2 regions of the Bradyrhizobium sp. cf659 genome follow, and region 1 is predicted to be linked to the other one. Evidence: predicted binding sites of a transcription regulator. Region 1 holds the regulator's gene; the other holds the start of a gene.

What was found. Region 1 encodes PhoB, which activates phosphate uptake and scavenging genes when phosphate is short. Its sites were predicted from a motif close to TGTCATNNANCTGTCAT; they were not measured.
Region 2: the regulator PhoB is predicted to act here: its motif matches at 10,406-10,422, upstream of phnF (phosphonate metabolism transcriptional regulator PhnF).

The regions. Positions count from the first base shown of each region.
Region 1 is NZ_FOQJ01000003.1:236,471-251,058, forward strand. Features, by position in the region: gene pstC (phosphate ABC transporter permease subunit PstC) at 1-299, shown strand, start outside; gene pstA (phosphate ABC transporter permease PstA) at 304-1,149, shown strand; gene pstB (phosphate ABC transporter ATP-binding protein PstB) at 1,146-1,967, shown strand; gene phoU (phosphate signaling complex protein PhoU) at 1,979-2,695, shown strand; gene phoB (phosphate regulon transcriptional regulator PhoB) at 2,718-3,425, shown strand; gene BM118_RS15165 (GcrA family cell cycle regulator) at 3,678-4,187, opposite strand; gene BM118_RS15170 (aspartate aminotransferase family protein) at 4,644-5,852, shown strand; gene argF (ornithine carbamoyltransferase) at 5,852-6,775, shown strand; gene BM118_RS15180 (Hsp33 family molecular chaperone) at 7,028-8,035, shown strand; gene apaG (Co2+/Mg2+ efflux protein ApaG) at 9,353-9,745, opposite strand; gene BM118_RS15195 (OpgC domain-containing protein) at 9,944-11,191, shown strand; gene BM118_RS15200 (SGNH/GDSL hydrolase family protein) at 11,191-11,970, shown strand; gene BM118_RS15205 (SGNH/GDSL hydrolase family protein) at 11,983-12,966, shown strand; gene BM118_RS15210 (O-succinylhomoserine sulfhydrylase) at 13,114-14,301, opposite strand; SAM riboswitch at 14,376-14,455, opposite strand; gene BM118_RS15215 (2'-deoxycytidine 5'-triphosphate deaminase) at 14,566-14,588, shown strand, end outside.
Region 2 is NZ_FOQJ01000003.1:365,635-380,222, forward strand. Features, by position in the region: gene BM118_RS15795 (ABC transporter permease) at 1-342, opposite strand, end outside; gene BM118_RS15800 (ABC transporter permease) at 339-1,310, opposite strand; gene BM118_RS15805 (ABC transporter substrate-binding protein) at 1,542-3,092, opposite strand; gene BM118_RS15810 (TetR/AcrR family transcriptional regulator) at 3,308-3,946, shown strand; gene BM118_RS15815 (DUF3313 domain-containing protein) at 4,201-4,863, shown strand; gene BM118_RS15820 (DUF2147 domain-containing protein) at 4,896-5,465, shown strand; gene BM118_RS15825 (hypothetical protein) at 5,469-5,780, opposite strand; gene irr (Fur family transcriptional regulator Irr) at 5,963-6,445, shown strand; gene BM118_RS15835 (winged helix-turn-helix domain-containing tetratricopeptide repeat protein) at 6,465-8,015, opposite strand; gene mddA (methanethiol S-methyltransferase) at 8,150-8,938, shown strand; gene BM118_RS15845 (GFA family protein) at 9,164-9,586, shown strand; gene phnF (phosphonate metabolism transcriptional regulator PhnF) at 9,640-10,371, opposite strand; gene phnG (phosphonate C-P lyase system protein PhnG) at 10,491-10,955, shown strand; gene phnH (phosphonate C-P lyase system protein PhnH) at 10,960-11,568, shown strand; gene BM118_RS15865 (carbon-phosphorus lyase complex subunit) at 11,573-12,676, shown strand; gene BM118_RS15870 (alpha-D-ribose 1-methylphosphonate 5-phosphate C-P-lyase PhnJ) at 12,673-13,569, shown strand; gene phnK (phosphonate C-P lyase system protein PhnK) at 13,562-14,359, shown strand; gene phnL (phosphonate C-P lyase system protein PhnL) at 14,368-14,588, shown strand, end outside.

The sequences.
Region 1 (14,588 bases):
TGGTGATCCCCTATACCCGTGTCGGCATCATCGGCGGCGTCATGCTGGCGCTGGGCCGCGCGCTCGGCGAAACCATGGCGGTGACGTTCATCATCGGCAACTCGTTCCGCATCTCCTCCTCGATCTTCGCCCCGGGCACCACGATCTCGGCGGCGATCGCCTCCGAGTTCGCCGAGAGCGACGGCCTGCATCAGTCCGGCCTGATCCTGCTCGGCCTCCTGCTGTTCGTGCTGACGTTCTTCGTGCTCGCCGCCGCCCGGATGATGCTGATGCGGCTGGAAAAGAAGGCGGGGAACTAAGGCCATGAACCCGATCTATTCACGCCGCCGCCGCAAGGACTTCGTCATCCGCGGCCTCTGCATCGCCGCCGCCGCCTTCGGCGTCACCTGGCTCGCGCTGATCCTGATCACGCTGCTCTACAACGGCGTGGCCGGGCTCAATCTCCAGCTCTTCACCGAGAACACGCCGCCGCCCGGCTCGACCGAGGGCGGCCTGCTCAACGCCATCGTCGGCTCGCTGATCATGACCGTGATCGGCGTCGGCATCGGTGCGCCGCTCGGCCTGTTCGCCGGCACCTATCTCGCCGAATACGGCCGCAACGACAAGCTGACGTCGGTGATCCGCTTCATCAACGACATCCTGCTCTCGGCGCCCTCGATCATCATCGGCCTGTTCATCTACGGCGCGGTGGTGGTGCCGATGCGCGGCTTCTCGGCGATCGCAGGCAGCCTCGCGCTCGCCGTCATCGTCATCCCGGTGGTGCTGCGCACGACCGAGGACATGCTGCTGCTGGTGCCGAACGCGCTGCGTGAGGCGGCGTCCGCCCTCGGCCTGCCGCGCTCGCTGGTGATCAAGCGGATCGCCTATCGCGCCGCCCGCTCCGGCCTCATCACCGGCGTGCTGCTCGCAACCGCCCGCGTCGCCGGCGAGACTGCGCCGCTGCTCTTCACCGCGCTGTCGAACCAGTTCTTCAGCCTGAGCCTGAACAAGACGATGGCCAACCTGCCGGTGACCATCAACAACTTCGTGCAGAGCCCCTACGCCTACTGGAAGCAGCTGGCCTGGAGCGGAGCGCTGCTCATCACCCTGACCGTTCTTGCCCTGAATATTGGCGCGCGCATCCTTGGCGCCGAGAGGACCGCAAAATGAGTGATCTTTCCGTATCGATGAGCGCATCCGGCGGACTGCCCCAGGCGCCGCTGCTGCCGGAAGCGCCGGCCAAGGTGACGGTGCGCAACCTCAACTTCTATTACGGCGAGCACCACGCGCTGAAGAACATCAACCTGACGCTCGGCACCAACCGCGTCACCGCGTTCATCGGCCCGTCCGGCTGCGGCAAGTCGACCCTGCTGCGCATCTTCAACCGGATGTACGACCTCTATCCGGGCCAGCGCGCCACCGGCCAGCTCATGCTCGACCAGACCAACATCCTCGACCCCAGGCTCGACCTCAATCTGCTGCGCGCCCGCGTCGGCATGGTGTTCCAGAAGCCGACGCCGTTCCCGATGACGATCTACGAGAACATCGCCTTCGGCATCCGCCTCTACGAGAAGATCTCGAAGTCCGAGATGGACGGCCGCGTCGAGAAGGCGCTGCGCGGCGGCGCGCTGTGGAACGAGGTCAAGGACAAGCTCAACGCCTCCGGCCTGTCGCTCTCCGGCGGCCAGCAGCAGCGCCTCTGCATCGCCCGCACCGTCGCGGTGCGGCCCGAGGTGATCCTGTTCGACGAGCCCTGCTCGGCGCTCGACCCGATCTCGACCGCCAAGGTCGAGGAGCTGATCCAGGAACTGTCCGAGAACTACACGATCGCGATCGTCACCCACAACATGCAGCAGGCGGCGCGCGTCTCCGACAAGACCGCCTTTATGTATCTCGGCGAGCTGATCGAGTTCGACGACACCAGCAAGATCTTCACGTCGCCGAGCGACCGGCGCACGCAGGATTACATCACCGGCCGGTTCGGCTGAGGAGACGGAACATGGGTTCTGAACATACCGCAAAGGCCTTCGACACCGACCTCCAGGAGCTCACCCGGCTCGTCGCCGAGATGGGCGGGATCGCCGAGCGCATGATCGTCGATTCCGTCGATGCGCTGATCCGCCGCGACGTCGCGCTCGGCCAGCGCGTGGTCGCCACCGACACCGAGCTCGACGCGCTCCAGAAGCGCATCGAGGAGCGCGCCGTGCTCACCATCGCCCGCCGCCAGCCGATGGCGGTCGATCTGCGCGAGATCGTCGGCGCCATGCGCGTTGCGACCGATCTCGAGCGCATCGGCGACCTCGCCAAGAACATGGGCAAGCGTGTCGCCGCGCTGGAGACGGATTTCCATCCGCTCAAGCTGTTCCGCGGCCTCGAGCACATGACCGACCTCGTGCAGCAGCAGGTCAAGTCGGTGCTGGACGCCTATGCCGCGCACGATCTGCCGGCGGCGATGGCGGTGTGGAAGGGCGACGAGGAAGTCGACGCCATCTGCACCTCGCTGTTCCGCGAGCTCCTCACCTACATGATGGAGGATCCGCGCAACATCTCGTTCTGCATCCACCTGATGTTCTGCGCCAAGAACATCGAGCGGATCGGCGACCACGCCACCAACATCGCCGAGACCGTGTTCTACATGATCGAGGGCCAGGCGATCACCGACAAGCGGCCGAAGGGCGACATGACGACCTTCGCCACGACGGTCCCGAATACCTGAAGACGCAAGGAGCGACGACACCATGGGCGCACGCATTATGGTGGTTGAGGACGAGGAAGCTCTCACCGAGCTTCTCCGCTACAACCTCGAAGGCGACGGCTATGACGTCGAGACGGTGATGCGCGGCGACGACGCCGACACCCGCCTCAAGGAACACATCCCCGATCTGATCGTGCTCGACTGGATGCTGCCGGGACTGTCGGGCATCGAGCTGTGCCGGCGGCTGCGGACCCGGCCCGAGACCAAGCAGCTGCCGATCATCATGCTCACCGCGCGCGGCGAGGAGAGCGAGCGGGTGCGGGGCCTTGCGACCGGCGCGGACGACTACATCGTCAAGCCGTTCTCGGTGCCGGAGCTGCTGGCGCGCGTGAAGGGCCTCTTGCGGCGCGCCAGCCCCGAGCGGCTCGCCACCGTGCTCGCCTATGGCGACATCGAGCTCGATCGCGACAAGCGCCGCGTGGCGCGCTCGGGCCGGCCGATCGACCTCGGCCCGACCGAATATCGCCTGCTGGAGTTCTTCCTGGAGCATCCCGGCCGCGTGTTCTCGCGGGAGCAGCTGCTCGACAGCGTCTGGGGCCGCGACATCTACATCGACGAGCGCACCGTCGACGTCCATATCGGCCGCCTGCGCAAGCTGCTCAATCTCGGCCGCGAGCAGGATCCCATCCGCACCGTCCGCGGCGCCGGCTACGCGCTGGATGATCGTTTTGCGAAGGCGGAGCAGACGTAAGTCAGGGCGAGTTGGTCTGGCGAGCTGTCGCCACGATATCGGTGTCGTCCCGGCGAAGGTCGGGACCCATAACCCCAAGGCGCAATTGTTTGTGCGAGAAGGGTAACTCCGAGCCCCTGTAACCACACCTGCTGGTGGTTATGGGTCCCGGCCCCCCGTGCGCAATTGCGCACTCGGCCGGGACGACATCGGAGTATGTCGAGCCGTCATCGCGTGACGGCGCCGTCTTTGCAATCAGCTAGATCCGCGAACTCACCGCGAGGGCTTGGCCGGAGCGCGCCGGCGATCCGCGGCCGGCTGATACGCCACGCGCGAGTGCTGGGCGCAGTAGGGCAGGCCCGACAGCGCCCTGCCGCCGCAGAAGAAGAAATCCGGGCTCGAGGGATCGCCGACCGGCCAGTGGCAGGTCGCCTCGTTCAGCTCCAGCAGCGACAGCCGCTGGCTCATCGGCACCACGTTGTCGTAGGTGACCGGCTCGGCCTCCACCTCGACCTCGAAGGCCTGCGCCAGCGCGGTGTTGCCGCGCGCAATGGGGCGGCTGACCCGCATCATGTGCTGCGCGGGGCGCGCCTTGCGCGGCCGCGGAGCCGCCGATGAGGGGCTCTTGGCGCGGCCGGACAGGCCGAGCCTGTGCACCTTGCCGATCACGGCATTGCGGGTCACGTTCCCGAGCTCGGCTGCGATCTGGCTGGCCGACAATCCGGCCTCCCAGAGCTTTTTCAACTGCTCGACGCGATCGTCGGACCAGGTCAAAACCGTCATTGCACCCTTTCCCTCGCCGTGCGGCTGCCATCCTGGCGCCTCGCGGCGAATGCCTAAGCCTCGAAAAAACCCGTGCCGTCAGAATCCCTTAAGGCTCGCCGGGCGCACCAGATGCGCCCGAACGTTTACGCCGGTACATGAGGACTTAGAGGATCAGAACTGCTGCACGAGATGTCGTATCTGACAAGCCAAACGCTACAATATGGCGTGACTCACGCGCAAGAGTCCGCCGACTCGCTTCCACATGTTCCGTGGCCAAAATCCCGCAAATTCGGCACCGCAAGACTACGGATTCAGCGTTTCGCGAGGCTTTCGGGCGGCATTGACACCCGGTTCACCAGGCCTAAGATAGTGGCGCGTGCCGCCCTTAAAAGGCGGCACGTTTCGTTTTCCGGGCCGGTCAATGGTGCGTTGCGCAATGCACGCTCACACCGTCCGCAACATCAAGTGACCGTCATGACTAACAGCGCAGCACCGCATTTGCTCCCCGTTTTCGCCAGGGCCGACCTCGGTTTCGAGCGCGGAGAGGGCTGCTGGCTGATCGCGACCAATGGCGATCGCTATCTCGATTTTACTTCCGGCGTCGCGGTGAACGCGCTCGGCCACGCCCATCCCGCGCTGGTCAAGGCGTTGCAGGAGCAGGCGACAAAACTCTGGCACATGTCGAACCTGTTCCAGAGCCCGGACGGCGAGAAGCTCGCCGTGCGCCTGTGCAATGAGAGCTTCGCGGACTTCGTGTTCTTCTGCAATTCCGGCGCCGAAGCGCTGGAGGGGGTGATCAAGCTGGTCCGCCATCACCACTTCTCCAAGGGGCATCCGGAACGCTACCGCATCATCACCTTCGAAGGCGCCTTCCACGGCCGCACGCTGGCGACGCTGGCCGCAACGGGATCTGCAAAATATCTCGAAGGTTTTGGTCCGCCGATGGATGGCTTCGATCAGGTGCCGCATGGCGACATCGAGGCCGTCAAGAAGGCAATCGGTCCGCAGACCGCCGGCATCCTGATCGAGCCGATCCAGGGCGAGGGCGGTGTGCGATCGGCGACGTCAGGTTTTCTCAAGGCGCTGCGCCAGCTCTGCGATGAGAAGGGCTTGCTGCTCGCCTTCGACGAGGTGCAGACCGGCATGGGCCGCAGCGGCGATCTCTTCGCGCACAGGCGCACCGGCGTCACGCCTGACGTGATGTCGCTGGCCAAGGCGCTCGGCGGCGGCTTTCCGATCGGCGCGGTGCTGGCGACCGCGGAGGCGGCGGCCGGCATGGGGCCCGGCTCGCACGGCTCGACCTTCGGCGGCAATCCGCTGGCGATCTCGGCTGCGAACGCCGTGCTCGACGTCATGCTCAAGCCCGGCTTCTTCGACCACGTGCAGAAGATGTCGCTGCTGCTCAAGCAGAAGCTTGCTTCCGTGATCGACCGTCATCCCGACATCGTCAGCGAGGTGCGCGGCGAGGGACTCCTGATCGGCATCAAGGCCGTGGTGCCATCAGGCGATCTCGTCGCGGCGCTGCGCGACCAGAAGCTGCTCACGGTCGGCGCCGGCGACAATGTCGTGCGTTTCCTGCCGCCCCTGATCGTCACCGAAGCCGAGATCGAGGACAGCGTCGGGCGGCTCGAACGCGCCTGCGCCGCGATCTCGTCCAGTCAGACCAAGCGGGCGGCAAGCTGATGAGCAAGTCGCCGAAGCACTTCCTCGACATCAACGAGCTCCCGCTGTCGGAGCTCAAGAGCATGCTCGACGCCTCCTCCGCCATGAAGGCGAAGCAGAAGGCGCATCAGCCGGTGAGGCCGCTCGAAGGCAAAACACTGGCGATGATCTTCGAACGTCCCTCCACGCGTACGCGCGTCTCGTTCGACGTCGCCATGCGCCAGCTCGGCGGCGAGCCCATCATGCTCACCGGCGCCGAGATGCAGCTCGGCCGCGGCGAGACCATCGCCGACACCGCGCGGGTGCTGTCGCGCTATGTCGACGCCATCATGATCCGCATCCTCAACCACGACGCGCTGCTGGAGCTTGCGGCCAACGCGACCGTGCCCGTCATCAACGGTCTGACCCGGCGCTCGCATCCCTGCCAGGTGATGGCCGACCTCCTGACCTACCAGGAGCACCGTGGCCCGATCGAGGGCCGGACGGTGGCCTGGACCGGCGACGACAACAACGTGCTGGCGTCCTGGGCGCATGCCGCCGAGCGCTTCAAGTTTCAGCTCAACGTCGCAACGCCTCCGGAGCTGGCGCCGAAGAAGGCGATGCGCGACTGGATCAAGACGTCAGGCGCGCCGATCATGCTCGGCACCGATCCGGAAGCCGCCGTGCGCGGCGCCGATTGCGTCGTCACCGACACCTGGGTGTCGATGGGCGACAAGGAAGGCGAGCACCGCCACAACGTGCTCAAGCCGTACCAGGTCAATGCCAAGCTGATGTCGCTGGCCAAGCCCGACGCGCTGTTCATGCACTGCCTGCCCGCCCATCGCGGCGAGGAAGTCACCGACGAGGTGATCGACGGCCCGCAATCGGTCGTGTTCGACGAGGCCGAAAACCGCCTGCACGCGCAGAAGGGCATTCTGGCCTGGTGCTTCGACGCGGTGAAGTGAGGCGGCGCTGCCCGGCGGGCGCCTCACATGCAACTGTCGTCCTGGCGAAAGCCAGGACCCATTACCACCGGCTTTTGTTTGGCGAAGATCGGCAATTGTCATCTCGCGCGACAATTCCTGCTTGGGGTTATGGGTCCTGGCTTTCGCCAGGACGACACTGAGTTTGCCGTGCCTGCATACGTCCATTCTGCATGCCGGATGCAGCCGCAGCCCCCCTTCCATTTCCCACCCACGGACCCCAGATAGACGGCCATGGTTTCCCAATCCCCTGACATGAAAACCGGGCCTGAAGGCCCGGTTCGCGCACCATCGGCAGTTCCGATCGACGACGCCGTGCTGCCGTACGAGGTCGACGCGCTCGACGTGCGCGGCCGGCTGGTGCGGCTCGGTCCGGCGCTCGACGATGTCCTGACCAAGCACGATTATCCCGCTGCCGTGGGCAAGCTGCTCGGCGAGGCCATCGTGCTGACCACGCTGCTCGGAACGGCGCTGAAATTCGAGGGCCGCTTCATCCTCCAGGCCCAGACCGATGGTCCGGTGTCGTTCCTGGTCGTCGACTACATGGCGCCGGATCGCCTGCGCGCCTATGCCCGCTTCGACGCCGCGCGCCTCGGTGAGATCAGGGATTCCGGCACGCTGCTCGGCCGCGGCCATCTCGCCATGACCATCGACCAGGGCCCCGACATGAGCCGCTACCAGGGGCTGGTCGCGCTCGACGGCGGCAGCCTCGAAGACGCCGCCCACGAATATTTCCTGCGCTCCGAGCAGATCCCGACGCGCGTGCGTCTTGCGGTCGGCGAGGAGTGGCGCTCGAACGACGGCGGCAAGCATCGCTGGCGTGCCGGCGGCATGCTGATGCAGTTCCTGCCGAAGGCGCCGGAGCGCGCGCGGCAGGCGGACCTGCATCCCGGCGATGCGCCCGAAGGCGCCGAAATGCACAGCGTCGCTGAAGACGACGCCTGGGTCGAGGCACGCTCGCTGATCGAGACCGTCGAGGACGTCGAGCTGATCGATCCGGAGCTGTCCGGCGAGCGGCTGCTCTACCGCCTCTTCCACGAACGTGGCGTGCGCGTGTTCAATCCGCTGGTCCTGAAGGCGCAATGCTCCTGCTCGCGCGACGCGGTCGCCTCGATGCTGAAGAGCTTTTCGCCGGACGATCGCGCCGCGATGGTCAAGGACGACAAGGTCGTCGTCACCTGCGAGTTCTGCTCGTCGGTGTACGATTTCACGCCGGATGAGGCGGGCGTGGAGGACGCGTAGACTCCTACCTATCCTCTCTCATTGCGAGCGCAGCGAAGCAATCCAGAACTGTATCCGCAGAAAGACTCTGGATTGCTTCGCTGCGCTCGCAATGACGATGTGGAAGCAACGCGCACCGCTCCGTCACCGTCACCCTGAGGCGCTCGCCTCTTCGGCGAGCCTCGAAGGGCGACGGCCCGGCTGCATCGGGGCCGTTCATCCTCCGAGGCTCCCCATGGGACGCGTTGCGTCCCTGTCTCGCACCTCCAGCGACAACGGCTTCGCCGTTGCGCGGGGATGACGGAACTGGCGAGGGCGTGCCTGTGTCGTCCGCTGTCAATCGGCCTGCGCGAAAATATTCCGCTTTACCGAAATTCGGATTTGTCGTATGTATCGCCGATCCCGGCTCATCCTTGAGGGGCGATCTTGTGTCGTCACTGTCGCGAGCCGGGCTTGCGGTGGACGCGGCAGCGTCGGACGCGAGAGTTGCGGGCAGGGCGGATTGCTCTCCGTGAGCCCAAGACCTCGTGCCAGACGAGCGGCGCTGTCAGGTTCGTCTCGCCAGCAGGTTTCCGGCTCCGTCGACAGGGCTAGAAAAACCGCAGCGAAATGGCGAGCCGTGCGTACGGCAAAACCGTGTGGTCCTGGCCGTCGTTGCTACGGTCAAGCTCTTGCGGAGGCGGCAGTCGCGTCAACCGGCGCGGTGCCGGTGAATTCCGCGAAGGCGAGGGAGGCCAGAAGGAACTCGGCTCCCGGGAGAGCACGGCATAAGCCGTCCAACCACTGCGCAGGGTGTGCGGTTTCTTCTGCGCACCACCTCGCGCAGCAGACCGCGGGTGCCAGCCGGCACCCGGCCTTCCCTGCGCCCTCTTGGCTTCAGAGGGTGGAGCGACGAAGCAAAACTCGGGCGAAATCCGCCGCGAGGCTGCGAAGGCGTGTCTGCGACTACACACTCGCTGTCATCGCCCGCGAAGGCGGGCGATCCAGTATTCCAGAGGCGGTTGTGATGGAGCCGAGAGGCTGCGGCGTACTGGATTCCCCGCCTTCGCGGGGAATGACAGTGCCATCTGGAGAACCAGCCCACACCTCATACTCCGTCATTGCGAGCGTAGCGAAGCAATCCAGACTGCCACCGCGGAAAGATTCTGGATTGCTTCGCTGCGCTCGCAATGACGGGATTGGGGGAAGCTGCGCGCCAGGAACTCGGACATCGTAGGGTGGGTTAGCCCTGCAGATGCGCGAAGCGCATCTGCCCGGCGTAACCCACCTCTTTGGTTTCCGTGTGCAGAGAGAAGTGGTGGGTTACGCCTGCGGCTAACCCACCCTACGGCACCGCCCCTAATTCAACACCCGCTTGTTGTCCGGGCTATCCAGCGAAAACGTCGGCACGTCGATCTCGAAGCGTTCGCCGCTCTCGCTGACCATGAGGTAGCGGCCGGTCATGAAGCCAGAGGCGGTCGAGAGCGGCACGCCGGAGGTGTATTCGAAGCGCTCGCCGGGGGCCAGGGTCGGCTGCTCCCCGACCACGCCCTCGCCCTTCACCTCCTGCTGCCGGCCGGTGGCGTCGGTGATGATCCAGTGCCGCGTCTTGAGCTGCACGGTCTCCTCGCCGGAATTGGTGATGACGATGGTGTAGGACCAGAAATAGCGGGAGCGGTCGGCCGACGACTGTTCCGGAACAAAGTTCGGCTCGACGGTCACTTCGATCTGGCGGGTCACGGCGCGGTACATGGCTGCCATCATAGCGAAAACCCGGCCGGGAACCAAACGCCGCAGGCGGCTTTCGCGACATCGAACCGCCAGAATTCGCGGAGAAGTACACCCCCAGGGAAGACACCCTTATGTGATCTGGCCGCTTTGCGAGACGACGGCCGGACCGGTACACTCCTTTTTTAACGTCGCGATTTGCGCGAGGGTTTTTTGGCCCCGATGACCATTGCCGACCAAGTGACGGGATCGACGATCGCGGGAGCAAAGCCTGTGGACGCAAAGCCGCGTGCGGCCGCGCCGGCCATCTCGCTGCCCGCCATCGGCGAGCGCGAGCTCCGGCTCGACCTGTTCCGCGGCCTCGCGCTGTGGCTGATCTTCATCGACCATCTGCCGACGAGCCTGCTGACCTGGTTCACGATCCGCAATTACGGCTTCAGCGACGCCACCGAGATCTTCATCTTCATCTCCGGCTACACCGCCGCCTTCGTCTACGGCCGCGCGATGCTGGAGAGCGGCGTCGTCATCGCCACCGCGCGCATCCTGCGCCGGGTCTGGCAGATCTATGTCGCCCACGTCTTCCTGTTCACGATCTTCCTCGCCGAGATCTCCTACGTCGCGACCAGCTTCGAGAACCCGCTCTACACCGAAGAGATGGGCATCATGGACTTTCTCAAGCAGCCCGACGTCACCATCGTGCAGGCGCTGCTGCTGCGCTTCCGTCCCGTCAACATGGACGTGCTGCCGCTCTACATCGTGCTGATGCTGGCGCTGCCCTTGATCCTGTGGTCGATGAAGTGGAAGCCCGATGTCACGCTCGGCCTCTCGGTCGTGCTCTACGCGGTCACCTGGGAATACGACCTCTACTTCTCCGCCTATCCGAACGGCTTCTGGGCGTTCAATCCGCTGGCCTGGCAATTGCTTTTCGTCTTCGGTGCATGGTGTGCGCTCGGAGGTGCGCGGCGCATGTCGCGTATTCTGGCTTCACCGGTGACGATGTGGATCGCGATCGCCTATCTCGCGGCGGCGTTCTACGTGACGCTGACCTGGTACCTGCCGCAGCTCTCGCATCTGATGCCGAAGCGGCTCGAGCAGTGGATGTATCCGATCGACAAGACCGATCTCGACGTGTTGCGCTTCACGCATTTCCTGGCGCTGGCCGCGCTCACCGTGCGCTTCCTGCCGCGGGACTGGCCGGGGCTGAAATCGCCCTGGCTGCGGCCGCTGATCCTGTGCGGCCAGCATTCCCTGGAGATCTTCTGCCTCGGCGTCTTCCTGGCCTTCGCCGGTCATTTCATCCTGGCCGAGGTCTCCGGCGGCGCCGTCATGCATGCGGTGATTAGTCTCTCCGGAATCCTGATCATGTGGGGCGTCGCCTGGGTGATTTCGTGGTACAAGCGCGTAGCTGACAAGAGCGGTGCGAAAACCAAAAACGCCGTCGGCAACGCCGATATGGCGGGAGGGGGCTGATGAAGGCGAAGGTTCTCCTGAGCCTGATCCTGCTATGTGGTGGCCTCGCCGCGCCTTCGGCGCGCGCGGACGATGCTACGTCGGCCGCTCCGGCCGCACCCGCAGCCTGCGAATTGCCGTCCTATCTGCTCACCAGCGAAAGCCAGCTTCCCAAGGTCGCCGATGCCATCAAGGCCGGCAAACCGCTCGAAATACTGGTCATCGGCAGCCGCTCGACCACGATTCCGGCCTCCGAGGACGCTTCCTATCCGGCGCGCATGCAGGCCATTTTGAAGGACAAGCTGCCGCCGTCGGAACCTGTGCACGTCTCCGTAGAAATACAGAGCAAGAAGACGGCAGAGGAGGCGGCCGCCAGCTTCGTTAAGCTGATGGAAGCAAAAAGGCCTACTTTGGTCATCTGGCAGACCGGGACCGTGGATGCTATCCGAGCAATCGATCCCGACGATTTTCGCGGCGCGGTGACCGAAGGGGTTTCCGCATTGCAAAATGCAGGGGCTGACGTCGTGTTGATGAACTTGCAATACAGCCCGCGTACCGAAACCATGATCTCGGTGCCGCCCTATCTCGACAACATGCGAGTGGTGGCACAGGAGCACGACATCCCGCTGTTCGACCGTTTCGCGATCATGCGGCAGTGGAACGATCAGGGTCAGTTCGACCTGTTCAGTCCGTCCCGCGGGCCTGAGCTGGCGAAACAGGTCCATGATTGCCTTGGCCGGGCGTTGGCACAGTTCGTGATCGAAGCTGCTCATCTGGGGCCGACCCAGCAGCAAAATTGAGGTCTAGCGTTAATGAGTTCTCTCCGCCCTTTTCGCCTGACAGCATGGCTGGCTGCGCCCGCGGCGGCGCTTCTGGTGCTGACGCCCGTTTCGCAGTCGCGCGCGCAGGCGCAGGCCGCGCAGGCGACGCCCGCGCAGTCGAATAATCCTGCTTCCGCTTCGCCCTCCCAGACCACCGTCGCCGCGACGTCCCCCGAACAGCGCGGCCTCACCGCGCGCGCCATCGACAAGGTGAAGCAGGTCGCCAAATCTGCCGGCGACGTCTTCAACCGCGTCCCCTGCCTGCCGCCGAAGGGCGGCTCGAAGGCGATGGGTTCGCTGCCACATGTCGCGAACAAGCTCGTCGCCGGCAAGCCTGTCGTGATCGTCGCATTCGGCTCGTCGTCGACCGCCGGCTATGGCGCGAGCTCGCCCGATTTCAACTATCCGAACCGTCTCGCCGCGCAGCTGCGCCGGCAATATCCGACCGCCGACATCACCGTCATCAATGCCGGCGTCGGCGGCGAGGACGCGCCCGAGATGATGAAGCGCCTCCAGAAGGAGGTGATCGACGTGCATCCGGATATGGTGATCTGGCAGGTCGGCACCAACGCCGTGCTGCGCAATCTCGATCCCGGCGACACCGCCAAGATGGTCGAGGACGGCATCTCCCGCATCCAGGCCGCCGGCGGCGCCGATATCGTGCTGGTCGATCCGCAATATTCGCCGGCCGTCAACCAGCGCAAGGAGAGCGCCGGCAAGATGGTGAAGCTGCTCGGCAAGGTCGCCGAGCTCCGTCACGTCGGCATCTTCCCGCGCTTCGAGGTGATGCGCGACTGGCACGAGAACCAATCGATCCCGGTCGAGAGCTTCGTCATCGCCGACGGCCTGCACATGAACGATTGGGGCTACGCCTGCTTCGCCCAGCTCCTCGGCGACGACATCATCCGCTCCGTCGGCCAGATCAGGCTCGGAGTCAACGTGCCCGGGGATGTGCGGGCGTACCGGCCGATGTAGGCTCGGTGCCGTAGGGTGGGTTAGGCGAAGCCGTAACCCACCATGCATCAACGATTGCGGAACGAAGTTGGTGGGTTACGCCGAGCAGATGCGCTTCGCGCATCTGCAGGGCTAACCCACCCTACGAGTGCGAGTGCATGGCTCCTCTCACGCCTTCTCCAGCGCCGCCGTCAGATCCTCGATCAGATCGTCCGCATGCTCGAGCCCCGCGGAGAAGCGGATGAAGCCCTCGCTGATGCCGAGCGCGGCGCGGTCTTCCGGCTTCAGGCGCTGATGCGTCGTGGTGGCCGGATGCGTGACCAGGCTCTTGGCGTCGCCGAGATTGTTCGAGATCTTCGCAAGCTTGAGCTCGTTGAGCACGCGGAACGCGGCCGCCTTGCCGCCCTTGACCTCGAAGCCGACCAGCGTCGAGCCGCCGCGCATCTGCTTCTTCACCAGCGCTGCCTGCGGATGATCGGCGCGGCCGGGATAGATCAGCCGCGAGATCTTGGGATGGCTCGCCAGCACCTCGGCGATGCGGGCCGCGGTGTCGGTCTGCGCGCGCACGCGCACGGCCAGCGTCTCCAGGCCCTTGAGCAGAACCCAGGCGTTGAACGGCGAGATCGACGGCCCGGTCTGGCGCATGAAATTGTGGAGGTGCTCGGCGATGAAGGCTTCCGAGGACAGGATGATGCCGCCGAGGCAGCGGCCCTGGCCGTCGATGTGCTTGGTCGCGGAATAGACCACGACGTCGGCCCCTAACGCGAGCGGGCTCTGCCAGATCGGGGTCGCGAACACGTTGTCGACGACGAGCCGCGCCCCGCCCTTGTGCGCGATCTCGGCGATCCCGGGGATGTCGAGCACGTCGAGCGTCGGATTGGTCGGGCTCTCCAGGAAGAACGTCTTGGTGTTCGGTCGCAACGCCCGCTGCCACTGGTCGAGATCGAGGCCGTCGACCAGCGTGGTCTCGATGCCGTAGCGCGGCAACAGGTCCTGGATGACGTAGAGGCACGAGCCGAACAGCGCGCGGGAGGCAACCACGTGGTCGCCGGCCTTCAGCGGCGCCAGGATCGCGGTCGTCACCGCGGCCATGCCGGTCGCGGCCGAACGCGCCGCCTCGGCGCCCTCGAGCTCGATCATGCGGCGCTCGAACATCGCGATGGTCGGGTTCGAATAACGCGAATAGATGAAGCCGGGATCCTCGCCCTTGAACCGCGCCTCGCACTCCTCGGCGCTGTTGTAGACGTAGCCCTGGGTCAGAAACAGCGCCTCCGACGTCTCGCCAAATTGCGAGCGCAGGGTGCCGGAATGGACCAGGCGGGTTTCGGGACGGTAAGCAGCAGGCGACTTCGACATAGGTACCTCCGACATGACCGTCTCGTCGAAAACGGTCACAAAAAAACCGGCCTGGATATATCCACGGGCCGGGATCACAGAGGTCCCCGGCCTGTTTAGCGACTTATTTAACGTGGCTGCAAGCCGGCCGGCTCAAATCACCACGGGATAAGTGATGCTCATATTCCGCAATGGCCTTTCCGTCAAGGCGTCCATCGGATAGCCGTAAAAGGCTAGTATTTCCCACATGTCCGGCTGCGTTTGACCCCTGACGAGGACCCCCGGTTGAGTTTCACGATTGCCGCCGA
Region 2 (14,588 bases), 130 kb from region 1:
GAAGCGCATCAGGGCGTCGTCGACCTTGCCGCCGAAATAGCCGGCCATGGCGCCGATCGGCACGCCGACGACCAGCGCCACCAGCGTCGAGACGAGGCCAACGAGCAGCGAGACGCGTGCGCCAAAGATCATGCCGGCGAACACGTCGCGGCCGAGCGCGTCGGTGCCGAGCGGCACGGTCGAGAGCGTGAACGGCGGCAGGAACGGCCGCTGCACCATGCGCCAGGGCGAGTTCGGGAACAGCATCGGTCCGAACACCGCGATGCCGATCGCAAGCAACAGGATGATGAGCCCGATGACGCCGCTCGGGCTGCGCAACATCGATTTCCAGAACTGTTTCATGAGGCGAATTCGATGCGCGGATCGACCAGTCGATAGACGAGGTCGGTGATGAGGTTGAAGATCAGGACCATGGCGGAGCAGATCACGAACACGCCGAGCAGGAGGTTGTAGTCCCGCTGCAGCAGCGCGTCGTACATCAGGCGCCCGATGCCGGGCCAGGCGAACACGGTCTCGGTGATGACGGCGCCGCCGATCAGCGTGCCGGAATGCACGCCGGCGAGCGTCACGACGGGCAGCAGCGCGTTGCGCAGCACGTGGCGGCGCTGGATCACGGCGTCGGAGAGGCCCTTGGCGCGCGCGGTCTTGACGAAGTCGAGGCGCTTCACCTCCAGCATCGAGGCGCGCGTCATCCGGGTATAGGTCGCCATGAAGAACAGGCCGAGCGTCATCGCCGGCATGATCAGGTGTCTTGCGACGTCGACCGCGTGGGCAAGGCCGGTGAGATTGGCGCCGACCGTCTCGTAGCCGAAGCTCGGCAGCCAATCGAAGGTGACCGAGAACAGGAGGATGCCCATCAGCGCCACCCAGAAGATCGGCATGGCGTAGAAGATCAGGGCGAACACGGTGATGCCGGTGTCGAGAAAGGTTCCGGCGAAGCGTGCCGCGAAGCTGCCGAACAGGACGCCGAGCATCAGCGAGATCGCGAAGGCGGTCAGCGTCAGCAGCAGGGTCGCCGGCAGCCGTTCGAGGATCAGCTTCGACACCGGCGCCTGCTGGCGGAAGGAGAAGCCGAGGTCGAGGGTGACGACGCCCTTGACGTAGATGAAGAGCTGCTCCGGCAGCGGCTTGTCGAGGCCGAACTTTTCCCGGAGCTGCTTGACGAAGATCTGGTCGCTGGCGCCGGCCTCGCCCGCCATCACGACCGCGGGGTCGCCGGGCGCAAGCCGGATCAGGAAGAAATTGAGGACGACGATCGCGAGCAGGACGATCACGCCCTTCACGACACGCTGAGCGACGAAGGAGAGCATATTATGGGTGGTTCATATTGGGTGACGTGACCTTTGGCCACTGGGGTAGTGCGCTCCCTCGCCCCGCTCTTGCGGGGCCGAGACGAGCTTCGCTCGCTCTGGGAGGGGTGGGGTGAGGGGCCTCTCTCCACGCGTGAGAATGCTGACGGACCTGTACCCCCTCACCCGCCGCGCTCCGCGAGCGCGTCGACCTCTCCCCGCAAGCGGGGAGAGGTGAAGTCGGAAGCACCATCACTTGTCGAGCCATGCGTCCTTGAAGCCGTCATTGACGCCGATGCCGGTCGTGATCAGGTTCTTGACCTTGCAGCGCATGATGGTCGGGAATTGCAGCTCGAGCATCCAGGCCACCGGCACGTCCTCGACCAGGATCTTCTGCGCCTTCTCGTAGATCTCCTTGCGCTTGGAATCCGGGGTCGCGACGGCGCCGTCGGCGAACAGCTTGTCGATCTCCGGGTTGGAGTAGCCCTCGACATTGTTGAACACCTGGCCCTTGGCGATGGCGCTGGAGACGTAGTTGCGCCCGACGCCGAGGGCCGGATCGCCGTACTGGTAGAGATAGGTGAAGGCGATGTCGTAGTCCCAGTCGCCGATCTTCTGGTTGCCGCCGGCAACGTCGGTGGCGATCGTCTCGATGTTCATGCCGACGTCCTGGAGGTTCTGCTTCACGGCTTCACCCCAGCGCTGCCAGGTCTCGCCATAGGCGAGCGGCAACAGGCGGATCTTCTCGCCCTTGTAGCCGGCTTCCTTCAACAGCGCCTTGGCCTTGGCCGGATCGTACGGATATTTCGGCACGTCGGCGGTGTAGTACTTGATGGTCGAGGCGGACGGGCCGGTCGCGACCTTGCCGAGCCCGTTCCAGATCACGTCCTTAGCGAAATCGCGGTCGATCGCATACATGATCGCCTGCCGCACCCGCTTGTCCGCGAGCGGTCCCTGGCGGTTGTTCAGCCACAGCCAGGCCAGCGGCGAGAAGAACTCCCAGCCGGCGCCGGTGACGCAGGTATCCTTCAGCTTGGACAGCCGCGGCACGTCGAAATTCTCGACCGAGCCGCCGGGCAGCACGTCGACCTTGCCGGTCTCGTACGCCACCGAGCGCGCGGCGGCGTCGGGGATGATCTGCCAATAGACCTCGTCGAGATAGGGCTTGCCCTTCTCGTGGTAGTTCGGGTTCTTGACCATGCGGATGAACGAGCCCTTCTGCCATTCCTTGAACATGAAGGGGCCGGTGCCGACAGGCGCATTGTTGTAGGGGTTGGTCTTCCAGTCGGTGCCTTCATAGAGATGCTTCGGCACCATCGGCATCGAGCCGACCTCGAAGATGCCGAGGAACGGTCCGAACGGCTGCTTCAGCGTGAACACCACCGTGTAATCGTCGGGCGCCTCGACCTTGTCGACCTGCACGAGGTTGGCGCGGGCGCGCGCATGGGTCTGCTTCAGCATCTCGATCGAGAACAAGACGTCGGCTGACGTGAAGGGCTTGCCGTCATGCCAGGTCACGCCCTTCTTGAGCTTGAAGGTGTAGGTCTTGGCGTCCTCGCTGACGGTCCAGCTCTCGGCGAGCTCCGGCTGCGGCTCGAGCTTGGGGCTGTAGCGCAGCAGGCCCTCGAAGATGTTGCCCGACACCATCTGGACCGGGCCGTTCTGGACCATCGCAAGCATCAGGCCGGGCGGCTCGGGCTGGATCACGGCATTGATCACGCCCCCCGTTTTCGGCTCTTGCGCCAGCGCCGAGGCCGTGAGGCCGCAAGCCAGGAGGACACCAAGCAACACTCGTTTTGGCATGTCGTATCTTTCTCAAGCGAGACCAGCCGCAAACGCTTCGCACGTCATGGCGCGCAAAGCTACGGCCGGCCCATCCCAGTCCCCATCCGGTATCGAGGCTCACATAGTCTCATTCGGCGCCGCAAGATGAAAGTCTCGACAGTGTTCGCACAAAAAATGTACAGCGCGTCCTGTTTTCACTTGATTCATTGTCCTGTCACGGAGACAAGTCGGCCATGGACAATGCCACACGCTCCGAACGATCCCGCAACGCCGCGCTCGAGGCGGCGATCAGGATCATTGCGCGCGACGGGCCCGGCCGGCTGACACTCGATGCCATCGCGCGCGAGAGCGGCCTCAGCAAGGGCGGCGTGATGCATCAGTTCCGCACCAAGGAAGCCGTGCTCAAGGCGCTGCTGGAGCGGCAGATGGAGCATTTCGAGGAATTCTCAACCCGTTATATGGCGAAGGTGAGTGAGACCTCGGCGAATCCCAATCTGGCCACGCAGCTTGCGACCGTGCGCGAAGCGGCCACGTCGCCGAATTCCGCCGCGCTGGCGCTGGTCGCGGCCATGGTCGAGAATCCCGGCCTGATGTCGCTGCCGCGCGACCGCGAGATGAAGAGGGTGGAGGCCATCAAGGCGGAGGCCGCTGATCCCGAGCTCGCGCTGTTGCGCTGGGCAGCGGCGCGGGGACTATTGTTGAGCTCGCTGTTCGGCATGTCGCCGCTTGGCAAGGACGAGCACCAGCGGCTGTTCGCGCGTCTGCTCGATGACGATCAATGGCGTCCGCTCGAAAAGCCGGCCAAGGCCCGCGCCGCAAAAGCCGGCGGGGCATCCGCGGCGAAGGCTGGCGCGGCGCGCAAGCGCGCCTGATTCATCGTTAACGAACCCCAACCGGACGCTGCCCAAAACCGCGCCTGCGGCCAAATGTGCCAGGTCCTCATTTCCGTACTTTACAAACCAACTGGTCGGTTTTATAAATGGAAACACTGAGACGGCCCAAGGCGTCTGAAATGGCCCCGGACGATGCCTTGGGCCGGCAATGGTGAGCGCCGCAGCCGCGTCTGGTCCCAAAACGCGGCTGCGGTCCCCATCGCCTTTGCTGAAAGCCGCTAGAGGAGTCTGGAATGGATCGCTCGATCGCCCTGCGCGGTCTGGGAACGCTGGTGCTTTGCGCGGCCGCGGCCGGCTGCGCCTCGGTCGCGCCCGTGCCCTATTCGGAGATGGCGTCCTCGGCCTACATGGCCCCGGACAGGTCGGACGCCTCCGGCCGCGTGCCCTACCGCTACTCCACGCCGGTCGACTGGCGCGCATATAATAAAGTGATCCTCGATCCCGTCGTGCTTTACCGCGGCAAGGATCATCAGTTCGGCGACATGTCCGACAGGGACAAGGCGACGCTCGCCGCCTACATGCAGAATTCCTTTGCCGAGCGGCTGCGCGGCCGCTTCGCGCTGGTGCGCGAGCGCGGACCGAACACGCTGCGGATCAGGCTGACGCTCACCGGCGCCGTCACCAACACGCCGGTGCTCGGCACGCTCTCGCGCTTCGACCTCGCCGGTGCCGTCTACAACGGCGTGCAGGCCGCGCGCGACGGCGAGGGGACGATGACCGGCTCGGTCGTCTATGGCGTCGAGATCTTCGATGCCGCCACCGCGCGTCTGCTCTCTGCCTACGTCACCAAGCAATATCCGGGCGCCTACGACATCAAGGCCAGCGTCGGCGCGCTCGCAGCCGCCACCGCCGGCCTCGACAAGGGCGCCGACGCGCTGATGGCGCAACTGAACTGACGCGGCAACCCGCGCAACGAAAGGCATCGCAGATGAACATTTTTCTCCGCTTCGTGCTGCGCGTCGCGATCACCGTCGTGATGATGATCATCGGCGGCCGCGCCGGCGCTGCCGCGCCCACCGATCCCAGCGGCACCTGGCTGGTCGAGGACGGCCGCGCCCGCATCCGGCTCGAACGCTGCGGTCCGTCGCGCGAGCGCATCTGCGGCTTCATCGTCTGGATGAAGGAGCCGGCCGACAAGCGCGGCCAGCCCTATCGCGACAAGGAAAATCCTGATGCGGACAAGCGCGCCCGCGCGCTGCTCGGCCACCAGCTCATCATGGGCTTGCAGGCGACGGCGGAGGGACGGTTTGCCGGCGACATCTACAATGCGGAGGACGGCAAGTCCTATTCGGTCTCGCTGTGGCGCGAATCTCCTGACCGCCTCAAGCTCAAGGGCTGCCTGATCAGGTTCCTGTGCCAGACCCAGACCTGGCAGCAGACCCTCGATGTGCTGCCCGGCCAGCTCGTCGGCCTGACCGGCGATCTCAACGGCCCGCGCGCCGACAAGGAATGGGCGGCCGTGCCGGCCCCGAAGCCGATACAGGCGAAGGCGAAGTAGCCTTCAGGGCGTTCGCAGCGCCCGCCGCAATTCGTCGAGCGCGTCTGCGAGCTGCTCGCGATGCGCGATGTCGTCCTTGGGGAGAGCGGCGACGCTGCTTGCGAGCTCACGCAGGATGCCGGCGAGCAGGCCGAAATTGATGTGCAGATGCACCGATTTGCGTTCGTCGGCCGCCCCCGGATGTTGCAGCACCAGCGCGACGCCGCTGCCGTCGAGACGTGCCTCGAACCGCGATGAATGCTCGAAGGTGCCGACATAGAACTTGTCGGGATATTCGAGCGCGACCTCTGCCTTGTCGGGAACCGGCCTGGACATCTGAACCTCGTCGATACCCCCGCATTCTGACCGGGAATAAACCGGGCCGCCTTGCGATAGGTCAGAGGCGACCGCTTCCGGATTTGATCCGGATCAAAGCCAGGCCGCCGCTTCTGCGATCGAATGGCAACTGGCCGGACGCCGCGTTGCGTGCCTTGGTCCTTTCAGCCGTGAGACGATCGATGGACATGCAGGCCACGAATATCCCCGCGGGCGACGACGCCGGAACGGACGTCGTCGGACCGGAGCCGGATGAGGGCGTGCAGCGCTGTCTGCGATTGCTTGTTGATGCGGGCCTCCGGCCGACGCGCCAGCGCCTGGCGCTCGGCCAGTTGCTGTTCCTGCGCGGCCATCGCCACGTGACCGCCGAGGGGCTCTATGAAGAGGCGCTGGCGGCAAATGCATACCTGTCGCTCGCGACCGTCTACAATACGCTGAACCAGTTCACCGAAGCCGGCCTGTTGCGCCGGATCGCCGCCGACGGCATCAAGTCGTTCTTCGATACCGACACATCCGTGCATCCGCACTTCTACCTCGAAGGCGAGGATGTGCTGGTCGACGTCGCCGATGGCCTCGCCTTCACCAGGATTCCCGAGGCGCTTCCCGGCCACGAGATCGCGCGGCTCGACGTCATCGTCCATCTGCGCCGCAAGCGCGTGGCGTAAAGCCGGGCCTGACGATTTCCTACCGCAACCCCGCCCGCCGGAATCCTTCCAGATAGTGCTCGCGATCGGCGTCGCTGGCCCATGGCAGTTGCGTCGCGATCCAGTGCAGCGAGATGCCCGGCTGGGTGCGGCGGAGCTCGCCCAGCGCCATCTCCGCAAGCGTCCCGTCGCCGGTCATGCCGGCGGACACGGCGAGCACGCGATAGGCGCCGGTGAGGTCGCCGCGATGGCGGATCGCCTCGCGCGCGAGCGCGATGGCCTCGTCATAGCGCCGCTCGGTGAAGCGCGCATAGCCGGCGATGCCGTGATAGATCGCCAGCGACGGGTCGCGCGGTGAGAGCCGGATCGCCCTCTGCGCCGCCTCGAACGACTCCCTCGACCGCCCGGCATAGGACAGCGCCAGCGCGTAATAGCCCTGCGCCAGCGAGAAGTTCGGATTGAGCGCGAGCGCCTGCTCGAACTCGGACAGCGCGTCCGTAAGCCTGCGCGTCGAGAAGTAGACGCTGCCGAGCCCGGCATGCGCCCAGGCATCCTCATGATCGCAGCGCACCGCGGCCAGCGCGGCGGCTTCCGCTATCGGCGCCACCCTGGCCAGCTCGGTCCAGCCGAGATGCGCGCCGAACATGTGGTTCGCCGCGAGCAACGACAGCGCCTGGCCGTAATTCGGATCGATCCCGATCGCGCGCTCGAGCAGCGCCTTTGCGGCCTCGTGATCCTGCCGCGTCACGCGCCAGTAATGCGACAGCGCGCGCATCAACAGATCCCAGGCGTCGAGGCTCGCGGGCGGCTTGCGACGGCTACGAAAATCCTCCGCCGCGTGGATCTGCGGCTCGATCGCTGCGGCGATCGCATTGGTGATCTCGTCCTGCACGGCGAAGACGTCGACGAGCTCGCGGTCATAGCGCTCCGCCCAGAGGTGGCTGCCCGATGTCGCGTCGTTGAGCTGTGCGGTGATGCGCACCCGGTTGTTCGCCTTGCGCACGCTGCCTTCGACGATGTAGCGGACGCCGAGCTCCTCGGCGATCTGCCTGATGTGGACCGCGCGTCCCTTGTAGGTGAAGGACGAGTTGCGGGCGATCACCATGAACCAGCGCTGCTTCGACAGCGCGGTGAGGATGTCCTCGCTGATCCCGTCGCCGAAATAGTCCTGTGCGGGATCGCCGCTCATGTTCTCGAAGGCGAGCACCGCGATCGCCGGGCGGTCCGCCACGGCGCGCGGCCGGGCAGGGACGGGCTCGGCGGGCGCAGGCACCGCTGCCGCTTCTTCCCGGACGTCGCCGATGAAACGAAAGCCCTTGCGCGGGATCGTCTTGATCAGCCGCTGTGCCGCGCCGTCGTCGCCGAGCGCCTTGCGCGCGGCGTTGATCCGGCTGTTCAGGGCGGAATCCGAGACGATGCGGTCGCTCCAGATCTGGCTGATCAGGTCATCCTTGCTGACCACTCGCGCCCGTTGCGCGACGAGGTAAAGCAACAGATCGAACACCTGGGGCTGCAACGGCACGGCCACCCCGGCGCAGGTCAGTTCGCGCAGGTCGCCGTCGAGCACGTTGTTTTCAAAGCAAAATCGCACGTTTCTGTCGTCTCAAGCAAAAATCAAAGTCGTCTCAGGCGAAAATCAACCGTCCGCGAAAGTCTTGGACGCACCGATGCGGCATGGTGCAGCCACCAATGAAGTGCCGGCGTTTTGGCACAACGGAGCTTTCCATGTCCCAAATTGATCAACAGATTCATTCAATCGGCCCGGAGGTTGCGGGCTCACGCATTTTCAAGTTCATCGCCTTTCTGTACGGAATTGCGGCGTATCTCGTGTTTTTCGTCACCATTCTCTACGCTATCGGCTTCGTGATGGGGCTGGCAGTGCCGAAGACCATCGACACCGGAGCCGAAGCGCCCGTCGTTCGCGCGGTCATCATCAATCTGCTGCTGATGTCGCTGTTCGCGGTTCAACACAGCGTGATGGCGCGCCAGCAATTCAAGGCGTGGTGGACGCAGTTCGTCCCCAAGCCGGTCGAGCGATCGACTTACGTGCTGTTCGCGAGCCTGTCATTGCTCCTCCTGTTCTGGCAGTGGCGTCCGCTGCCTGCGGTCATATGGGAGGTCGAGGATCCCGATCTTGCCGTGACGTTGGTCACGCTGTCCTTCGCGGGTTGGATATTGGTGTTCACCTCGACCTTCATCATCAATCATTTCGAATTGTTCGGCTTGCATCAGGTGACCAACCATCTCGTCGGCAAGGAAGCGACGCCGCCGCGTTTCAGGACGCCGCTGCTCTACAAGTTCGTCCGTCATCCGATCTATCTCGGCTTCATCATCGCGTTCTGGGCGGCACCGGTCATGACCGCGGGCCATCTGCTGTTCGCGGCCGTGACCACGCTCTACATCTTCGTCGGCATCGCGCTGGAGGAGCGCGACCTCGTCGATCTCTTCGGCGACGAATACCGGCAGTACAAACAACGCGTGTCGATGCTTATTCCCTGGCGCCGGTCAGTTTAGTGGTCGCCTCTTTCCGTCGCGTCCGCCGAATGGAGGATGCGCGACGGAACTGAGACGCGTATCTCGCCGGACACCAGCCTTCAACGACCCTCGGGGTGATTCCCCCTCACTCCGATGCCACCAGCGCGAGCGAAGCTCGTCGCGGCCCCGCATCCGCCTTCGCCGAGATCTCGGTGAAGCGGAGCGGGGAGACGATTTCCAACCTTCATCAACGGAGACGACCAAATGAAACATGTCGGACACTGCTTCTGCGGCGCGGTTACGGTCGAGGTCACGGGTGCACCGGAGGCGATGGGCTATTGCCATTGCGGCTCCTGCCGGTCCTGGTCCGGCGGACCGGTGAACGCCTTCAGCCTGTGGAAGCCCGACGCCGTGCGCATCACCGAAGGCGCGCAGCACGTCGAGACCTTCGCCAAGACGCCGCTCAGCCAGCGCAAATATTGCAGGAAGTGCGGCGGCCATCTCATGACCAATCACCCGCCGCTCGGCCTGACCGACGTCTTCACCGCCACCCTCCCCACCCTGGCATTCACGCCCGGCGTCCACGTCAACTACGCCGAGACGGTGCTGCCGATGCGCGACGGCCTGCCCAAGCTGAAGGATTTCCCCGCCGAGTTCGGCGGCAGCGGGGAGATGATGCAGGAGTAGGAGGCTCGGCTCTTCTTTCCCCCTGTTGTGGGAAAGAGGAAGAGAGCTGCATCTCAGCCGTTCTCGACCAGAAACTCCACCCGCTCGGCGGCGAAGCGCGAATGCTTCGTCACCAGCGGCTTGCCATCGAGATCGTGGTCGGTGGCATCGACCACGAGGATCGGCCGTCCCAGCGGCAGATCGAGCCGCGCAGCGTCGGTCGCATCGACGATGCCGGCGGTGATCCGGGTCGCGCCGCGGCGATAGTCGCGGACGCCGAAGTGCTCGAGCAGTTTCGTCATCGAGCGCGTTGCCGCAAACACGCTGCCCGCACCCGGAAACAACTCCGCCGACAGCCATGTCGTGGAGACGCAGATCGGCGTGCGGTCGGCGAGGCGTATCGCCTCGATCCGCACCAGCGGCGCGCCGGCCTTCAAGCCCAGCTCGCGCGCCAGCTCCCGCGTCGCGACGTCGTCGGCCGCCTCGATCAGCTGCCCGCGCGGCTCACGGCCGCCGGCGCCGACGATCTCGGAGAAGCGCGTGCGCGAGCGCAGCGGATAGGCGATGCGCTGCGCCTCGACATAGGTGCCGCTGCCGCGTTCGGCGCGCACCAGGCCGCGCTCGGCAAGGGCTGCCAGCGCCCGCCGCACGGTGTGGCGGTTGACGCGATAGGTCTCGGCGATCTCCATCTCGCCCGGCAGCTTGTCGCCGGCGGCAAAGCGGCCGTCGGCGATGCCGCGCTCGATGCCGTCGGCAACGAGGCGCCATAGCGCGACGCCCGTGGAGGCGGTGTCCTGCATGCTCATATCGCCGGTCAGCCTAGCCCGAAAATCACACGCTTGTCACGAAACAGTCATGGCGCTTCCGTATGAAGTTGTCTACTATCATAGACAACTTGAATTCGGCAAGTTCGGTGGCAAGTTCGGTGGATCGGGTGACGCAGCACAACAATCAGCAAGCCCAGCGCAAGGCCGCGATGGCCGTGCTGGCGCACGCGGAGGCGGGCGAGATCGCCGCTCGCCTCCGCGCTTTCGCCCTCCCGGCCCATCAGGACCTGCGCGCGCCGGAAAACGGCCTCGTCATGCTGCGCGGCCGGGTCGGCGGCGACGGCGCCCCATTCAACCTCGGCGAGGCCACGGTGTCGCGCGCTGCGGTCCGGCTTGCGAGCGGCGAGGTCGGCTTCGGCTACACGCTCGGACGCAACGGTGAGAAGGCGCGCCTGATCGCGCTGTGCGATGCGCTGGTGCAGTCGCGGGATTTTTCCGCATCGGTCGAGCGGGACGTTATCGCGCCGTTGCGTGAGCAGCTTACGATCCGGCGCAAGCAGGCGGCGGCCGAGACCGCCGCGACGAAGGTTGATTTCTACACCATGGTGCGCGGTGAGGGGTGAGATCATGACCACGATTGCGGAACTGCCGCCGGGGTTCGCCGACAAGGTGCTGTCGGCGCAATCGACCTTTCGTTCGGTGATGGACGCGATGGCGCGGCCGGGCTCGGTCCAGCGCATCGTACCGATGGCGGGAACCCCCGGGCCGATGATGCGCGGCGCCGCCGCGATCGCGCTGACGCTGTTCGATCACGATACGCCGCTCTGGCTCGATGCGCGGATGGCGGAGAGTTCCGACGTCGTGAAATGGCTCAAGTTCCATACCGGCGCGCCGGTCATCCAGGATTCCTCGATCGCAAGCTTTGCCCTGATCAGCGACGGCGCCCTGCTTCCGGCGCTCGAGCGCTTCGCGCTCGGCACCAGCGAATACCCGGATCGGTCGACCACATTGATCCTCCAGGTCGATCGCCTTGACGCAGGGCAGGGCTTCGAGCTGCGCGGCCCCGGCATCGATGGCGTCGCGACGCTCCGGGCGTCGATCAGGCCCGCCGACCTGTTCGAGCGGCTGCGTGTCAACGAGACGCTGTTTCCGCGCGGCATCGACGTGGTGCTGGTCGCCGATGACGCCGTGGTTGCGATCCCGCGCACAACGCGTGTCGTGAGCAAAGGAAGCTAGGCATATGTATGTCGCAGTCAAAGGTGGCGAGCGCGCCATCGAGAACGCTCATCGCCTGCTCGCCAATGCGCGGCGCGGCGATCAAAGCATTCCGGAAGTCACGCTCGACCAGATCTCGGAGCAGCTTGGTCTGGCCGTGGACCGCGTCATGAGCGAGGGCTCGCTTTATGACCGCGAGTTGGCGGCGCTCGCGATCAAGCAGGCGCGCGGTGATCTGATCGAGGCGATCTTCCTGGTCCGCGCCTTCCGCGCCACGCTGCCGCGCTTCGGCGCCAGCGAGCCGGTCGACACCGGCGCCATGCGGGTGCAGCGGCGGGTGTCCTCGACCTTCAAGGACATTCCCGGCGGTCAGATCCTCGGGCCGACCTTCGACTATACGCATCGCCTGCTCGATCCCTCGCTCGCCGATGGCTTTGCGCCGGAGGCGCCGGCGACGGCCGAAGCCTCGACCGCCCCGACGCCGCGCGTGACCGATATCCTGGGCCGCGACGGGCTGATCGAATCCTCGCCGCAGGCTGAGGACGGCGCCAGCGTCGGCGATCTCACCCGCGAGCCGCTCAACTTCCCGGCGGACCGCGACCTGCGCCTGCAAAATCTCGCGCGCGGCGACGAAGGCTTCCTGCTGGCGATGGGCTATTCCACCCAGCGCGGCTATGGTCGCAACCATCCCTTCGCCGGCGAGATCCGCTTCGGCGAGGTCGAGGTCGGATTCTCCGCCGAGGACGTCGGCTTCGCCGTGCCGCTCGGCTCGATCGAGCTCACCGAGTGCCAGATGGTCAACCAGTTCAAGGGGTCTGCGACGGAAGCGCCGTGCTTCACCCGCGGCTATGGCCTCGCCTTCGGCCAGAGCGAGCGCAAGACCATGTCGATGGCGCTGGTCGACCGCGCGCTGCGTGCCCGCGAGCTGGGTGAGGAGGCCCTCGCACCGGCGCAAGATGAAGAATTCGTGATGTCGCATTCGGACAACGTCCAGGCGACCGGCTTCGTCGAGCATCTGAAGCTGCCGCACTATGTCGACTTCCAGTCCGAGCTCGGCCTGCTGCGCAAGCTGCGTCAGGAGTTCGCCGAGGCCAATGCGCCTGATGTCATGAAAGAGGCCGCGGAATGAACGCGCCCGCCTACAATTTCGCCTATCTCGACGAACAGACCAAGCGGATGATCCGTCGCGCCATCCTGAAGGCGATCGCGATCCCCGGCTATCAGGTGCCGTTCGCCAGCCGCGAAATGCCGATGCCCTATGGCTGGGGCACCGGTGGCGTGCAGGTGACGGCGGCGATCCTCGGTCCTGAGGACGTGCTGAAGGTCATCGACCAGGGCTCCGACGACACCACCAACGCGATCTCGATCCGTAAATTCTTCGCCAAGACCGCCGGCGTCGCCACCACGACGGCGACGGACGATGCGACCGTGATCCAGACCCGTCACCGCATCCCCGAGGCGGCGCTGCACGAGAACCAGGTGCTGGTCTATCAGGTGCCGATCCCGGAGCCGCTGCGTTTCCTCGAGCCGCGCGAGACCGAGACGCGGCGCATGCATGCGCTCGCCGAATACGGCCTGATGCATGTGAAGCTCTATGAGGACATCGCGCGCTTCGGCCACATCGCGACCGCCTACGCCTATCCGGTGAAGGTGAACGCGCGCTACGTGATGGACCCGTCGCCGACGCCGAAATTCGACAATCCCAAGATGGACAATTGCCCGGCGCTGCAATTGTTCGGCGCCGGCCGCGAGAAGCGCATCTATGCGATCCCGCCCTATACGAAAGTGGTGTCGCTCGATTTCGAGGATCACCCCTTCGAGCCCTACCGCTTCAATGCGCCTTGCGCGCTGTGCGCGGCCGAAAACTCCTATCTCGACGAGATCGTCACCGACGACAAGGGCGGACGCATGTTCGTCTGCTCCGACACCGATTATTGCGAGGGCCGTCAGGCCGCCGGCCATCACGGCAGCCTGAGCGCTGCGCCGTACAAGGAGAAGGCGCAGGAGACATCAAATGGCTGATCACGACGTGATGGAAAACGACGAGCCGCTGCTGGTCGCGGAGTCGCTCAGCAAGTCCTACGGCCGCATCGCCGCGTGCCGCGACGTGTCGTTCTCGCTCTATTCCGGCGAGGTGCTGGCGATCGTCGGCGAATCCGGTTCGGGCAAGTCGACGTTGCTCCAGCTGCTGTCCGGCCAGCTCGCAGCCAGCGGCGGGCGCGTCTCCTACCGGATGCGCGATGGCGTCAGCCGCGATCTCGCCACGCTCGGCGAGGCCGAACGGCGCTTCCTGTTCCGCACCGACTGGGGCTTCGTGCACCAGGATCCCGCGCAGGGGCTGCGCATGGCGGTCTCGGCAGGCGCCAATGTCGGCGAGCGGCTGATGGCGGTGGGATGGAATCACTACGGCCGCATCCGTGACACCGCGTCCGACTGGCTCACGCGCGTCGAAATCGACGTCGCGCGCATCGACGATGCGCCGCGCACCTATTCCGGCGGCATGCGCCAGCGTCTCCAGATCGCCCGCAACCTCGTCACCGAGCCGCGGCTGGTGTTCATGGACGAGCCCACCGGCGGTCTCGACGTGTCCGTGCAGGCGCGCCTGCTCGACCTGTTGCGCAGCCTCGTCGCCGAGCTGCATCTCGCCGTCATCATCGTCACCCACGATCTTGCGGTCGCGCGGCTGTTGTCGCATCGCGTGATGGTGATGAAGGGCGGCCGCGTCATCGAGACCGGTCTCACCGACCAGGTGCTCGACGATCCCCGCGAGCCTTATACCCAACTCCTCGTCTCCTCGATCCTGCCGCCATGAGCCCCCTGATGACCGCCATGATCGACGTCACCGATGCCAAGAAGACCTTTACGATGCACCTGCAGGGCGGCATCGAGCTGCCTGTTGTCAGCGGCGTGACCTTCCAGGTGAACCCCGGCGAATGCGTCGTGCTGTCGGGCCCGTCCGGCGCAGGCAAGTCGTCGATCCTGAAAATGATCTTCGGCAATTACCGCTGCGATTCCGGCCGCATCGGCATTCGCCATCGCGG